DNA from 4 places in the Bacillus sp. CIS52 genome. Region 1 is predicted to be linked to each of the others. Evidence: riboswitches for the same ligand, from Rfam matches in the RefSeq annotation. Region 1 holds a riboswitch; each other region holds the start of a gene.
The links. A riboswitch is a leader RNA that binds a small molecule or an ion and turns the genes downstream of it on or off. The one in region 1 is predicted to bind S-adenosylmethionine.

Region 2: it holds a riboswitch for S-adenosylmethionine, as region 1 does, so the genes downstream of both, metK (methionine adenosyltransferase) here and ACH32G_RS05785 (5-methyltetrahydropteroyltriglutamate--homocysteine S-methyltransferase) in region 1, are expected to answer to the same signal.
Region 3: it holds a riboswitch for S-adenosylmethionine, as region 1 does, so the genes downstream of both, ACH32G_RS14445 (2-hydroxyacid dehydrogenase) here and ACH32G_RS05785 (5-methyltetrahydropteroyltriglutamate--homocysteine S-methyltransferase) in region 1, are expected to answer to the same signal.
Region 4: it holds a riboswitch for S-adenosylmethionine, as region 1 does, so the genes downstream of both, ACH32G_RS01520 (phosphoadenylyl-sulfate reductase) here and ACH32G_RS05785 (5-methyltetrahydropteroyltriglutamate--homocysteine S-methyltransferase) in region 1, are expected to answer to the same signal.

Annotation. Positions count from the first base shown of each region.
Region 1 covers NZ_JBIUFR010000001.1:1,219,734-1,223,284, forward strand. Annotated here, with positions in the region: gene ACH32G_RS05780 (putative RNA methyltransferase) at 1-123, shown strand, start outside; gene ACH32G_RS05785 (5-methyltetrahydropteroyltriglutamate--homocysteine S-methyltransferase) at 158-1,294, opposite strand; SAM riboswitch class I at 1,373-1,459, opposite strand; gene ACH32G_RS05790 (LURP-one-related/scramblase family protein) at 1,544-2,020, opposite strand; gene ACH32G_RS05795 (hypothetical protein) at 2,123-2,290, opposite strand; gene pepT (peptidase T) at 2,869-3,551, opposite strand, start outside.
Region 2 covers NZ_JBIUFR010000002.1:22,467-26,017, forward strand. Annotated here, with positions in the region: gene pckA (phosphoenolpyruvate carboxykinase (ATP)) at 1-1,481, opposite strand, end outside; SAM riboswitch class I at 1,679-1,817, shown strand; gene metK (methionine adenosyltransferase) at 1,987-3,189, shown strand; gene asnB (asparagine synthase (glutamine-hydrolyzing)) at 3,333-3,551, shown strand, end outside.
Region 3 covers NZ_JBIUFR010000003.1:293,847-297,397, reverse strand. Annotated here, with positions in the region: gene ACH32G_RS14450 (FGGY-family carbohydrate kinase) at 1-876, opposite strand, end outside; gene ACH32G_RS14445 (2-hydroxyacid dehydrogenase) at 895-1,896, opposite strand; SAM riboswitch class I at 2,018-2,110, opposite strand; gene ACH32G_RS14440 (molybdopterin oxidoreductase family protein) at 2,258-3,551, shown strand, end outside.
Region 4 covers NZ_JBIUFR010000001.1:414,856-418,406, reverse strand. Annotated here, with positions in the region: gene pyrF (orotidine-5'-phosphate decarboxylase) at 1-285, shown strand, start outside; gene pyrE (orotate phosphoribosyltransferase) at 282-914, shown strand; SAM riboswitch class I at 1,016-1,120, shown strand; gene ACH32G_RS01520 (phosphoadenylyl-sulfate reductase) at 1,247-1,948, shown strand; gene ACH32G_RS01515 (inorganic phosphate transporter) at 1,961-3,025, shown strand; gene sat (sulfate adenylyltransferase) at 3,073-3,551, shown strand, end outside.

The DNA.
Region 1 (3,551 bases):
CTTGTGAAAATGACGCCCCTGACATGGAAATGCACTGAAGAAAGCATTCAGCGGTTTATCGGCCGGAAAGCGGCTGATATCACGATAGATATTGAAATTTTAATCGGGACCGATCCGCTGTAAAACGGAAAAGACACGCGATTAGCGTGTCTTTTTTTTATTTCCAGACTTCACCGGCAATATCGACGACATGGCGCAGTTTTGCCCATTGCTGTTCTTCTGTGATCAGATTTCCTTCCTCAGTGGAAGCGAATCCGCATTGCGGGCTGAGGCAAAGCTGATCCAGGCTGACATATTGTGAAGCTTCTTCAATCCGGCGTTTAATCGCGTCCTTGTCTTCAAGTTCGCCATGTTTTGATGTAATCAATCCGAGCACAAGCTGGAGATCAGAGCGCTTGACATAACGGAGCGGTTCAAAGCCGCCGGAGCGGGAATCATCATATTCCAGGAACAATCCGTCAAGGTCAAGCCCGTCAAAAATCGTTTCAGCCGCTGCATCATAGCCGCCTTCAGCCGTCCATGTGGACTGGAAGTTGCCGCGGCAGATATGCATCGTAACCTTCAAGTCGGCAGGACGATCCTTAATCGCGTCATTAATAGAAGCTGCGAACAGCCTGCGCAGCTCATCCGGCGTCGTTCCGAATGCTTCAATCTGACGAAGCCCCGCTTCAGATAAGAAAACGGCCCATGCGGTGTCATCGAGCTGAAGATAGCGGCACCCGGCGTCATAGAAAGCTTGAATCGCTTTTTTATACGCCTTTGATACATCATGCTGAAATTGTTTGTAATCATTCTGATATGCCGCTTTTTCCAATTTTCCGCGGAAAAACAGCATATTCGGGCTTGGAATCGTCATTTTTGGAACAGCATCGCCAGCAATGCTGTGAAGAAATTTATAATCTTCGAGCATCGGATGCTGAGAAAAATCAATATCTCCCGTTACTTTAATGCCGCGCGCTTTCGTCTGTACATTGTGAAACTGAATGCCGCTATCTGGCGTAAACGCTTCGACGCCGTCTAAGTTTTCGAGAAAATCAAAATGCCACCAGGCCCGGCGGAATTCGCCGTCAGTCACGACATTGAGACCGGTCTCTTTCTGCTTTTTCACGCTGCGGATGATTTCTTGGTTTTCGATTTCGCGCAGCTGTTCTGCCGAAATCTCACCCGCCGCTCTTTGCAGGCGGGCTTGCTTCACAGCCGCCGGCCGGAGCAGGCTTCCGACCTGATCCGCGCGAAACGGCGGGTTTTTTCTAAGAAGAGTGTGCAATGATTGTTCTGTGTTTTGCTGTGACATGAACGATTCCTTCTTTCCTCAATGAAATATAAAAAGCTCTTCCCTTGGATAGGGAAGAGCTTGCGTCCGCAAATCTCAACCTTATCTTCAGGATTTAGCACCATTCTGCTGAACAGCGGTTGCCGGGTATCATAGGGCCAGTCCCTCCACCTCTCTTGATAAGGAAATATGCTATTTTTCAGAATAAACTGTAATACTCTTAATCTTAGTATATTATCTTATATTGTCAATATATTTCGATAAATATTTTTATTTATCACCCTCAAATAGAATCATATCTATCACGATTGCGATCGCAAGACAAAGAACAATATCCTCTTCATTTTCAATCTCCAAATGATAAGAATCGCCCCAGCTCATCCAAGATTTGGTGACGGTCATCCGGTTTGATTTCCCGTCTGTCACTTGAAAATTCCGTCCCCACACATCGCCGGTAATATCCCAGCCGACTCCGGAAATTTCAAATTTCGGTTTGAAAAACGTCATTTTCTTGATGACTTGGCATACAGGCTTGCCGCCGACGGAAATTTCGTAACGGGGAACGAGCGACATCAGTTTCTGACTGACACTGGCGAGCGTGCGGCCGTCCAAATCAGACAGCTTCAGTTCGTCACCGAAAGAAAACAGCTTTCCCTCCACATTGAAGACTTCTTTACCGCTTTCAAGAAACACTTGAAAGCGATTCTTAAACGTAAACATCCGCTCTTTGATATAAAAATGATACATAAAAAAACTCCTTTTTTATGTTGTACGTAAAAAGGAGACGGATGGTTTCATATTGGAGGAGTGCACAAAAAAAGGCTGCCGATTTTGCGGCAGCTGTCGTTTTTATGATAGCGGCATCCGGCGTTTCTGACGGATCGCATTTAAATCAATGATGTTATTCGTGTCGGCAGCTGTCACCAGCGGGCTTGTCTTTGGCGTTTTCCGGCGGTTGTCCTTACTGAAAGAGAAAACCAGGTATCCTGTCAAAGCAGCAAAAATAAGTAGCATCATTTTACATACCTCCCAAAAAAAGTTTTGGTATTATTATTGTACGAAAAAACAAACGAAAAGTATTCAAACAATTGTCACTTTTTTAAAAAATAAAGACATTTTCCGTAAAAATGACTATGATCTGCGGTTGATTTTGCTCTTGTTGTGGTTCTATAGATTGTATCGGCTGCTGAGTGATTATCGTTTATATAACTTTTTCACTATTTTTTGACAGTGCCGAATTAACTAATACATTGTTTTCGTTTGCCTTGTGTTATTCAGTACCCTAAAAAATCCTGCGATATGCAAAATAACTGCTTCTAACGGAAGATTATGATTTGATAGCGCTTTCCTTATTTTTTGTAAGAAAACGAGATGTTATCTTACAAAAAATCGTCTGAACATTTTTCGCAGCTTTTTAAAAGGGTTCGATTTCGTCTCCAGAACGCGGGGGTCTTTTAAGGTTTTTTTCAATTCTCTTGCTACAGTGCCTCTTGCCATAGTCTTCACTCCTTCCTTCCAATTCATACCTTATATACGGAAAGAAAGAAGGAAAGGTTTCATGTGAAAGAAAAAAACCAAAGCAGGGAGCTTTGGTTTTACGCGCGTTCTTCAAACAGCCTGGCGATCTCAACAATGACGTTTACCGCCTTTTCCATATGGTCGACGGAAATGTATTCATATTTTCCGTGGAAGTTTTCGCCGCCCGTGAAGATGTTCGGTGTCGGCAGTCCCATGTAAGAGAGCTGTGATCCGTCAGTTCCGCCCCGGATCGGTTCGATAATCGGTTCGATGCCGAGGTTTTTCATGGCTTGATAGGCGATGTCGACAATTTCTTTGACCGGTTCGATTTTTTCTCTCATGTTGTAATATTGATCATGCAGTTCAAGCTTGATGCTTTCCTTGCCGTATTTAGCCGCAAGCGCGTCGGCGGTTTTCTGCATAAATTCTTTTCGTTCTGTAAAGCGGTCTCTGTCAAAGTCTCTGATGATGTACGACAGGGCGGCTTCAGAAACGTCTCCGTTCATTGAATTTAAGTGATAGAAGCCTTCATACCCTTCCGTATATTCCGGCGCTTCTTCTTTCGGCAGCGCGTGATGAAATTCCATCGCGATTTTTGAAGCGTTGACCATTTTGTTTTTCGCCGTTCCGGGGTGAACGCTTTTTCCGTAACAAGTAAGCTTTGCGGAGGCTGCGTTAAAGCTTTCATATTGCAGTTCGCCGAGGGGGCCTCCGTCTACCGTGTAGGCGAATGCGGCGTTGAAGCGGCCGACATCGAATT
Region 2 (3,551 bases), on a different contig from region 1:
GCTTTTTTATCGCTCCATGTGTTTTCAGGCTGAAGAACCTCATCCGGAACGCCCGGAACGTGAACGGGGCTGTGCAGGCCGAAAATGCTGTCTGCCGTCATATCTGTCTGATCAAGCGTGCCGTCAATTGCGGCTTTTACCATCGCTCTTGTATACGAAAGTTTCATCCGCTCTCCGACTCCGTACCCTCCGCCGGTCCAGCCTGTGTTGACCAGGAAGACTTGAGCGCCGTGCTCGTCGATTTTATGCCCGAGCATTTCGGCATAGACGTGAGCCGGAAGCGGCAGGAAAGGTGAACCGAAACACGTGGAGAAAGTCGTTTGCGGAGATGTCACGCCGCGCTCGGTTCCCGCGAGTTTGCTTGTGTACCCGCTTAAGAAATGATACATTGCCTGTTCCTTCGTCAGTTTGCTGATCGGAGGGAGCACCCCGAACGCGTCCGCCGTTAAAAAGACGATCGCCTGCGGATGGCCGGCAATGCTCGGCTGCACGATATTGCCGATCATCTCAATCGGATACGCGGCTCTTGTGTTTTCCGTGTAGAAGGAATTGTCGTAATCCGCCTCACCCGTTTTTTCATCAAGCACAACATTCTCAAGAACAGAGCCGAAGCGGATCGCACGAAAAATCTGCGGTTCTTTTTCTTCGCTCAGATTGATACATTTAGCATAACATCCGCCTTCAATGTTAAACACGCCGGAGTCTGACCAGCCGTGCTCGTCATCGCCGATCAGTTTCCGGTCCTCATCGGCCGAAAGCGTCGTTTTCCCCGTGCCGGAAAGACCGAAGAACAAGGCGACATCACCTTTTTCACCGACGTTGGCTGAGCAGTGCATCGGCAGAATATCTTGCTGCGGAAGAAGGAAGTTCATAATGGAGAAAATTGATTTTTTCATTTCTCCGGCGTATTCGGTACCGCCGATTAAAATGACGCGCTTTTCGAAAGATACAATGATAAATGTTTCCGAATGCGTGCCGTCCGTCTCCGGATCCGCTTTAAAATGCGGAGCTGAGAGAATGGTAAAGGGCTGTGCTTCCGAATCCCTTTCAGCCGTCTCCGGTCTGATAAACAGCTGGCGCGCGAACAGGTTGTGCCATGCAAATTCATTTACGACTGTAATCGGCAGTCTGTATTTTTCATCTGCGCCTGCGAATCCTTCAAAAACAAACAGTTCATCTCTCTGTTTTAAGTAGCTGACGACTTTGGCGTACAGCTTTTCAAACGCCTCTTCAGAAATGGGCTGGTTCACTGCGCCCCAATCAATTTGATTTTCTGTGCTTTTTTCACGAACGATAAATTTATCTTTAGGTGATCGCCCCGTATATGCACCGGTAGTGGCGCGTACGGCGCCCGTAGATGTCAGTGTGCCTTCATTTCGGGTGATCACTTTTTCGGTAAGTTTTGGCGCCGATAAATTATGATGCACATTTGGACTTGCGAGTAATGCTTGAAGATCTGCAGTTAAATCAACTAATTTCATAAAACCCTTCCTTTGCCGGTTTATTTGTATTTCGCTGAATGTGGAATTAGTATAACACATATATAAAAATAGTCTATACTGTTTATTATTATTTGTTTGTGTTTTTCCATTGCTTCCTGAAATAAAGGCGCGTAATCGCTTTAATTCATATTGACACTTTCCGCCCTTTTACGATAAGATATTTCATTGAGCGGATACTCTTATCCCGAGCTGGCGGAGGGACAGGCCCGATGAAGCCCAGCAACCGGTTTCTCTGTAAAAAAGCAGGTGAATACACTGTGGGAAACCAAGGTGCTAACCTGATGCAAGGTTTAATATTTCCTTGAGCGATAAGAGTGAAAGGCACACAGACCAAACCCTTTCCTCGAGTGGAAAAGGTTTTTTTATTTCATAAAATATGCCAATTAACATTCTCTGATATAGTATGACATTGTATTAAGAGGGAGCGAGTTCCGTATCATATGAGAAGGTCTTTAAAAAGATCTTTTTTCAGGAGGAAAAGTGAATGAGTAAAAACCGTCGACTATTTACATCTGAATCTGTTACTGAGGGTCATCCGGATAAAATCTGTGACCAAATTTCTGACAGCATCTTAGATGAGATTTTAAAAAAAGACCCGAACGCGCGCGTAGCCTGTGAAACATCTGTAACGACAGGCCTTGTGCTGGTAAGCGGAGAGATTACAACTTCAACATACGTTGACATTCCGAAAACAGTCCGTGAAACGATTAAAGAAATCGGCTACACACGGGCAAAATACGGATTTGATGCGGAGACTTGCGCTGTTTTAACATCAATTGATGAACAGTCTGCGGATATCGCGATGGGTGTCGATCAGGCTCTTGAAGCGCGTGAAGGCACAATGAGCGATGCTGAAATCGAAGCTATCGGAGCGGGTGACCAAGGTCTGATGTTCGGTTATGCGTGTAACGAAACGAAAGAGCTTATGCCGCTTCCGATCTCTTTGGCGCATAAATTGGCCCGCCGTTTGAGCGAAGTCCGCAAAGAAGACATTCTTCCGTACCTTCGCCCTGACGGAAAAACGCAAGTTACCGTTGAATATGATGAGAACAACAAGCCGGTCCGCATCGATGCGATCGTCATCTCAACTCAGCACCATCCGGAAATTACGCTTGAGCAGATTCAGCGCAATCTGAAAGAGCATGTCATTAACCCTGTCGTGCCTGAGGAACTGATTGATGACGAAACAAAATACTTCATCAACCCTACGGGACGTTTCGTAATCGGCGGTCCTCAAGGCGATGCGGGACTTACCGGCCGTAAAATCATCGTTGACACATACGGCGGATATGCACGCCACGGCGGCGGTGCATTCTCCGGTAAAGATGCGACGAAAGTAGACCGTTCAGCGGCTTACGCTGCGAGATACGTAGCAAAAAACATCGTGGCTGCAGGACTTGCTGATTCTTGTGAAGTGCAGCTTGCATACGCAATCGGCGTGGCACAGCCTGTATCTATTTCCATCAATACATTTGATACAGGAAAAGCTTCTGAAGAGAAACTGATCGAAGTCGTACGGAATAACTTCGACCTGAGACCTGCCGGCATTATTAAAATGCTTGATTTGCGCCGTCCGATCTATAAACAGACTGCCGCTTACGGCCACTTCGGACGTCACGATGTGGATCTTCCTTGGGAGCGTACTGACAAGGCGGATGCGCTTCGCAAAGAAGCACTAGGAGAATAATTTTATAGCCGCTTATTTAAGCGGCTTTCCCTTTTTGCAGATGCTGCCATGCTTATTTTTTACATAGCGTGAAACCAATGGCGTAACAAAGCGTCTATAAAAAGGGGGTTCAATTAGAAAATTACACTTATGGAGGCTATACTATGTGTGGATTTGTCGGTGTTTTTAATAAGCATCCATTAACTCAAACCGCAGATCAAGAAGAGCTAATCAAACAAATGAACCAAATGATCGTTCACCGCGGTCCTGACAGCGATGGGTATTATCATGATGAGCACGTCGGATTCGGCTTCAGACGGCTCAGTATTATTGACGTAGAAAACGGCGGACAGCCTTTATCATATGAAGATGAGAAATATTGG
Region 3 (3,551 bases), on a different contig from region 1:
AAGAAGCCATTGACCTTCTTCTGTATGGCAATTCAGCCATGCATTCTCTAAACTTTCGGTTCCGGGCTCCGCTGTTATCTTTGTAATCGGCGTCGTCGTACCGGATACGATGACGATATCTCCCGGCTTTGCATCTGCACTTTTAATGGCAAGCTGTGTGTCTCCTCCGCCTGCAATCACAGGCACTCTTTCAGAAAGACCGAGAACAGCCGCTTTTTTAAACGTTAACATTCCGACAACCGTCCCAGATCGGACGAGTGAAGGAAGAATGGCAGAAGGCACCCCGAAGATGCTGCATAATTTCTCTGACCACGCCTTTTTCCTTACGTCAAACAGCAGTGTTTCAGCGGCCTGTGACGGTTCATAGCTTAAAATTCCGCTCAGCTCAAATGTCACCCAGTCACTGATGCTTGTGATGTACTTCACTTCTTTCCATAATGACGGCTGTCTTTTTTTTAACCCGACAAGTTTCATGGCGGAAAATAAAGCGCTCGGAAGGCGTCCGGCGCGCTGATGCACTTCTTCTTTTAACTCGATCTCTCCCTCCCATTCGCGCCCTCTATTATCAATGTTGGGCAGACCGAGAAACGCCTTTTTATCTTTATTAATCAGAACAATTCCCTGCCTCTGGCTTGTTGAGGTGATTCCGATTAATGTAATATGAGGGCTTTTAGCAATAGCCTTTTTTGCCATAGCGCTGATTTGCGCCCATAATCTTTCCGGCGAGAAATAACGGCCGTCCGGATAAAGCGGATCCGTCACATATTCAATGTCTTCCCTTTCCAGTGCGGTCACGTCGCCGCTGGCAGTCACAACCGCGACTCGCGCATTCCCTGTCCCGATGTCAAATACAAGGTAGCCTTTTTGTTCAGCCATTACAGCCTCCTCCTTTTTCTATCCTTCCATCTCAAGTTCTCTTTTGTTATAAAGTTCACGTATTGAGCAGAGCTGATCTTTTTTCCATTTGAAAAGCGCCTCATTTAAAATCCTCACATGATGATCCTCCACCTCAAATGTTGCGCCCGCTAAATGGGGAGTCGCAAACACATTCGGCAGTGAGATCAATTCATAATCAGAAGATTCAGGCGGTTCGTGATAAAACACGTCAAGGATCGCTCCTTTAATCCGCCGTTCTTTCAGCACCCGCAGCAGCTCTTTTCCGTCTGTAACCGCCGCTCTTGATGTATTGACAAAAACAGCTTCTTGCTTCATCAATTGAAAGTGCCGGGCGCCGATTAGGCCGATGGTTTCTTCGGTGCGCGGCAAATGAACGGAGACAATATCACTTTCGGAAAATACCCGTTCAATCGTCGTTTTTTCATACTCCCGGTTCTCATGATTGACAAAGGGGTCATAGTACAGCACCTTGCAGTCAAAAGCCGACAACAGCCGGGCGATTCTCTGTCCTACAGCTCCGAAACCGATAAGGCCGACTGTTTTCCCCGTCAGCTCATTTCCCCTGAATTTGATGTAAGCCTGCAAATAATCACCATTCCACTTCCCGTCCTTCAGCCACCGATGGGAAGAATACGTGTGGCGCAAAAATGAAATGACATTTCCGATAAACATTTCAGCAACAGCCTGGGCATTGCGGGCCGGTGTATAGAAGACAGGAATTTTTCTTTTAGTCGCCGCCGCGATATCCACATTAGACGGCATCCCTCTGCAGACGCCGATAAAAGCGGAATCAGGCAATATATCAATCACTCGCTCAGATACCTCATCAAGTTCGGTAATAAGCCCCGACGCGTTTGTCTCTTGAATCATCCGGATTAATTCATCTTCCCGATAGGCCCTGCCGTGCTTCTTCCACGGCAGGTGTACAGTCCGGCCGAACAGATCTGTCAGCTCCTTCAGCCCCTCGTCGTGATATGGTGCGGTAATTAAAACCGTCATGGTGCAAAACATCCTTTTCACATAAATTTTTTCACAAAAAAATCTCTTTCCCCGAAGAAGGAAAGAGATTCATATACCGTCTTTATCCGCTTGAAGCGCACAAATATGTATAGACCATTCTTTCCTATCTTTCAAGCATACGCTTGCTGGAATTGGCACAATAAATGTTGCCGAGGTTTCATAGGGCCAGTCCCTCCACCTCTCTTGATAGAAAATAAAATGATGAAATTGTCAGGCTTTTAAAAAGAATAAACTCATCATAGATAAGTCTTTCCGTGATGTCAACACTTTTTTTCTGAATTGACGATCTATTTCGAAATGTTATAATGCTTACAATATAAAAAAAGAGGAGAAATGGGCTATGAATTCTGCTGCAAAACAGCCAAACGGCGTCTTTAAGTCGGTGTGCTCACTGGACTGTCCCGATCAATGCGGCTTACTTGTGACAAAAAAAGACGGAAAAATCGTTAACATTCAGGGAGACCCGGATCACCCGGTCACCTCAGGGAATATTTGCAACAAAGTCCGGCACATGGCTGAGCGCATTTATGATGAAAAACGTTTAACCGTCCCGTTAAAACGGATCGGCGAAAAAGGTGAAGCCGTGTTTGCGCCTATTTCATGGGACGAAGCAATCAATACGATCAGTGCGCGCTGGAAAGAGCTTATTGCCGAAGAAGGAGCGGAAAGCATTCTCCCGTACAGCTTTTACGGCAATATGGGAAAACTGGCGGCAGAGGGAATGGACCGCCGTTTTTTCCACCGACTCGGGGCGAGCCAGCTCGAACGGACGATCTGCAGCAAAGCCGGATCGGAGGGCTACAACTATACAATGGGAGAAGGCGCAGGTACTGACCCGGAAGAGACCATACATGCAAAGCTCTTTATTTTCTGGGGAATCAATGCCGTCAGCACGAATATGCATCAGGTCATGATTGCTCAAAAAGCCCGGAAAAAAGGAGCTAAAATTGTCGTTATCGATGTACATAAGAACCAAACAGGCCGGCTTGCCGATTGGTTTATTCCCATTCGCCCCGGCACAGATGCCGCACTCGCTCTCGGTATCATGCATGTTTTATTTGCCGAGAACCTTCACGATGAAGCATTTCTCACAGAATACACCGAAGGCAGTGAAGAATTAAAAGCGCATGTCAAACAGTATGATCCTGAAACGGTTTCTGTTATAACAGGCGTTAAAGCAGACGATATCAGACGCCTTGCGAGAATGTACGGCGAAACCTCCCCTTCCCTTATCAGGATCGGAAACGGCATTCAGCACCATGACAATGGCGGAATGATCGTCCGCACCGTCGCCTGCCTTCCGGCTGTGACAGGACAGTGGCTCCGCACCGGGGGAGGCGCAATCAAGCACAACAGCGCGATATTAAACTATAACAGACAAGCGCTCCAGCGGCCTGATCTGCTTTATGGCAGGAAGCCAAGATCATTTAATATGAACAGACTCGGAAGCGTTCTTTTAGAAACAACACCGCCCGTACGCTCCTTGTTTATTTACGGAACCAATCCCGCGGTAGTTGCCCCGGAAGCGAATAAAGTCAGAAAAGGTCTGCAGCGGGAAGATTTATTTACAGTCGTTCACGATCTGTTTTTAACAGAAACCGCCAAATATGCGGATATCGTGCTCCCTGCTTCAT
Region 4 (3,551 bases), 800 kb from region 1:
CATTACGGCAAAATGGCTGAAGAGTGCGGGCTGGACGGCGTGGTATGTTCGGTTCATGAAACAAAAGCCATTTATGAAGCGGTCCGGCCGTCATTTCTGACAGTCACGCCGGGCATCCGCACGGCCAATGACGCCGCTGATGATCAAGTCCGGACGGCGACTCCGTCATTTGCGAAAGAAAACGGTTCGTCTGCCATTGTCGTGGGCCGTTCAATTACAAAAGCGGAAAACCCCGTTAAAGCATATGAAGCCATTAAACTGGAATGGGAGGGCGTTCGCCGATGAAACAGGCTATCGCAAAACATCTATTACACATTGAAGCTGTCTTTTTACGCCCGAATGAGCCGTTTACGTGGGCGAGCGGCATTTTATCGCCGATCTATTGTGACAACCGTCTGACATTGTCGTATCCAAAAGTGAGAAATGATGTGGCGGACGGGCTCGGCAGACTGCTGAAAGAGCATTTCCCCGAGGCGGAGATGATCGCGGGCACTGCAACGGCAGGCATTCCGCATGCTGCGCTTCTCGCAGACCGTACAGGCGCTCCGATGTGCTACGTCAGAAGCAAACCGAAAGCGCACGGCAAAGGAAATCAAATTGAAGGCGCCGTTAAAAAAGGACAAAAAACAGTCGTGATTGAAGACTTGATTTCTACCGGTGGCAGCGTGCTTGAAGCTGCGGCGGCCCTTCAAAGAGAGGGCGCGGAAGTTCTCGGCGTCCTTTCAATTTTTACATACGGACTGCCGAAAGCAAGAGAAGCCTTTAAAAAAGCGGGTCTGCCGTACTACTCGTTAACAGATTATGACACGCTGATTGAAGTAGCGCTTGAAAACGGAACGATACATTCAGATGACATTGAGAAACTGAGATCATGGAAACAGAATCCCGAGTCAAAAGATTGGTTTAAAAAATAATGACAATAAAAACAGGCCTCAGGGCCTGTTTTATTATTCCTATCAAAAAACTCGGGTTGACTTCTGTTAGAATTGTGCTAAAATTTAGTACAAATCTAAAAAGCTTATCAAGAGCGGCTGAGGGACTGGACCGATGACGCCCGGCAACCTGCGTATCATGCAAGGTGCCGCATCCAGAAAAATGCACAGCATTTTGAAGATAAGGGCTATAACGGGTCACTGTCTTTCATTCCGCTGGATTGAAAGTTTTTTATATGAAAAAAGATTGAGGGATAAGACAACCGGCAGAAAACAACAGCTGTTTGATTGTCTCCGGGAGGAGGAAAGAAAAAATGCTAACGTATGACACATGGGAGGAACCGGCGATTACATTTCCGGAAGACGATTCCTATAAAGGCGCGCTGTCCGTTTTAAAATGGGCATACGGCCACTACGGAGACCAGCTTGTTTACGCGTGCAGCTTCGGGATTGAGGGAATCGTCCTGATCGATTTAATTTCTAAAGTGAAAAAAGACGCGGAAATCGTGTTTCTCGATACAGGACTTCACTTTAAAGAAACATATGAAACGATCGAAAAAGTGAAAGAACGTTACCCGGGACTGAACATCATCCTGAAAAAGCCCAGCCTTACTCTTGAGGAACAGGCCGAGGCTCATGGAGATAAACTGTGGGAAAGAGAACCGAACCAGTGCTGCTTCATCAGAAAAATTCTGCCGTTAAGAGAAGCGCTTGCCGGGCGTCCGGCATGGCTGTCCGGCCTCCGACGCGATCAAGGGCCGAGCCGGGCGAATACGAATTTCCTGAATAAAGACGATAAGTTTCATTCCATTAAAGTATGCCCGCTGATCCACTGGACGTGGAAAGACATCTGGAGATATACATCCAAGCATGAGCTGGATTACAACATTCTTCATGATCAGGGCTATCCGAGCATCGGCTGTGAACCGTGCACTTCACCTGCGTTTACCGCAGAAGACTTGCGGAGCGGCAGATGGAACGGAATGGCGAAAACAGAATGCGGACTGCATGAATAAAGGAGCTGCACAATGGAATTAGCCGCTATTTTATTCTGCCTGTTTTTCGCCATGAATATCGGAGCCAGCGGAGCCGCGGCTTCAATGGGAGTCGCTTACGGGTCCGGCGCCGTTAAAAAGAAAACGTATGCGCTGATCATCTGCGCGGCTGGCGTCCTGTCAGGGGCGGTTATCGGCGGCGGAGAAGTCGTTAAGACGATCAGCGGCGGAATCATTCCCGAACAGACCATTACGCTCACCATTGTCTGCATTATTATCGGAGCTGCGGCGTTATCGTTATTCACGGCGAATGTGCTCGGCATTCCGCTGTCGACGAGCGAGGTCACCGTCGGGGCGATTGTCGGGGTCGGAGTCGCGTACAAAGTATTGTTTCTGCAGCATCTTTTGGTCATCGTGATTTTTTGGGTGCTCGTTCCGTTTGTCGCGTTCTGTTTCACGTTTCTCGTATCGAAGGTATCCAGTTCTCTGAATATTCGAGTCATTTCGAGCCGGAAACAGAAGGTTTTGGGGATTGTCCTGCTTATTGCGGGGTTTTGGGAAGCTTTTTCAGCCGGAATGAACAACGTCGCAAATGCGGTAGGGCCTTTAGTTGCCGCCGGCGTGCTCAGCGTGTCCAAAGGGACGCTGTACGGAGGCATCTTTGTTGCTCTCGGCGCTCTGCTTTTAGGACGCAGAGTGCTTGAAACCAACGGGAAAAAGATTACGAGATTTTCCGCCGGCGAAGGCATACTGCTTTCCGGAACCGGGGCCGGGCTTGTCATTATCAGTTCCGTGTTCGGTCTGCCGGTTCCTTTGGCGCAGGTGACATCATCATCAATCATCGGTATCGGAATGGCCAAAAACGGGCCGAACGTTTTTCATAAAGAAGTCGTGAAAACGATGCTCAAAGTATGGGTCGTTTCACCGTTTTTGTCACTGTCGATTTCGTATCTGCTTGTCTCTCTGCTGTTAAAAGGAGATTACTATTCCATCTTTATGATGGCCAGCGTGCTTTTGGCAGCTGGCGGAGCCGCCAGTCTGATGAAAGCCATCCGAAAAGAGAAGCGCTCTGTCCATGAACAAGGCGGGGGCATTTAACTATTAATCTGAGTTTATTTATCTGTTAACTGGGAGGAAAATGTACTATGAGTCTAGCACCGCACGGAGGAACATTAGTTAATCGGGTGAATGAGCAGTATGATCTTACATCCGTCCAAAAAGAAATTGAGCTGGATTTGATTTCGTTTGCTGATTTAGAGCTGATCGGAATCGGTGCCTACAGCCCGATTGAAGGATTTTTCACAGAAAAAGATTACGTGTCAGTCGTTGAAAATATGCGTCTGGCATCCGGGGCCGTCTGGTCTTTGCCGATTACACTTCCGGTCGATTCAGAAAAAGCGGCTGAGCTTGCTGTCGGAGACACCGTAAAACTGACTTACGGCGGAGAAACATACGGCGTAGTGGACATCGAAGATATTTATACGCCGGATAAACAAAAAGAAGCCGTTCACGTATATAAAACCGATGATGACGCTCATCCAGGAGTGAAAAAACTATTTTCACGCGGCGATACGTATGTCGGCGGGCCGATCACATTAATTAAAAAAGCGTCAAAGCAGTTTCC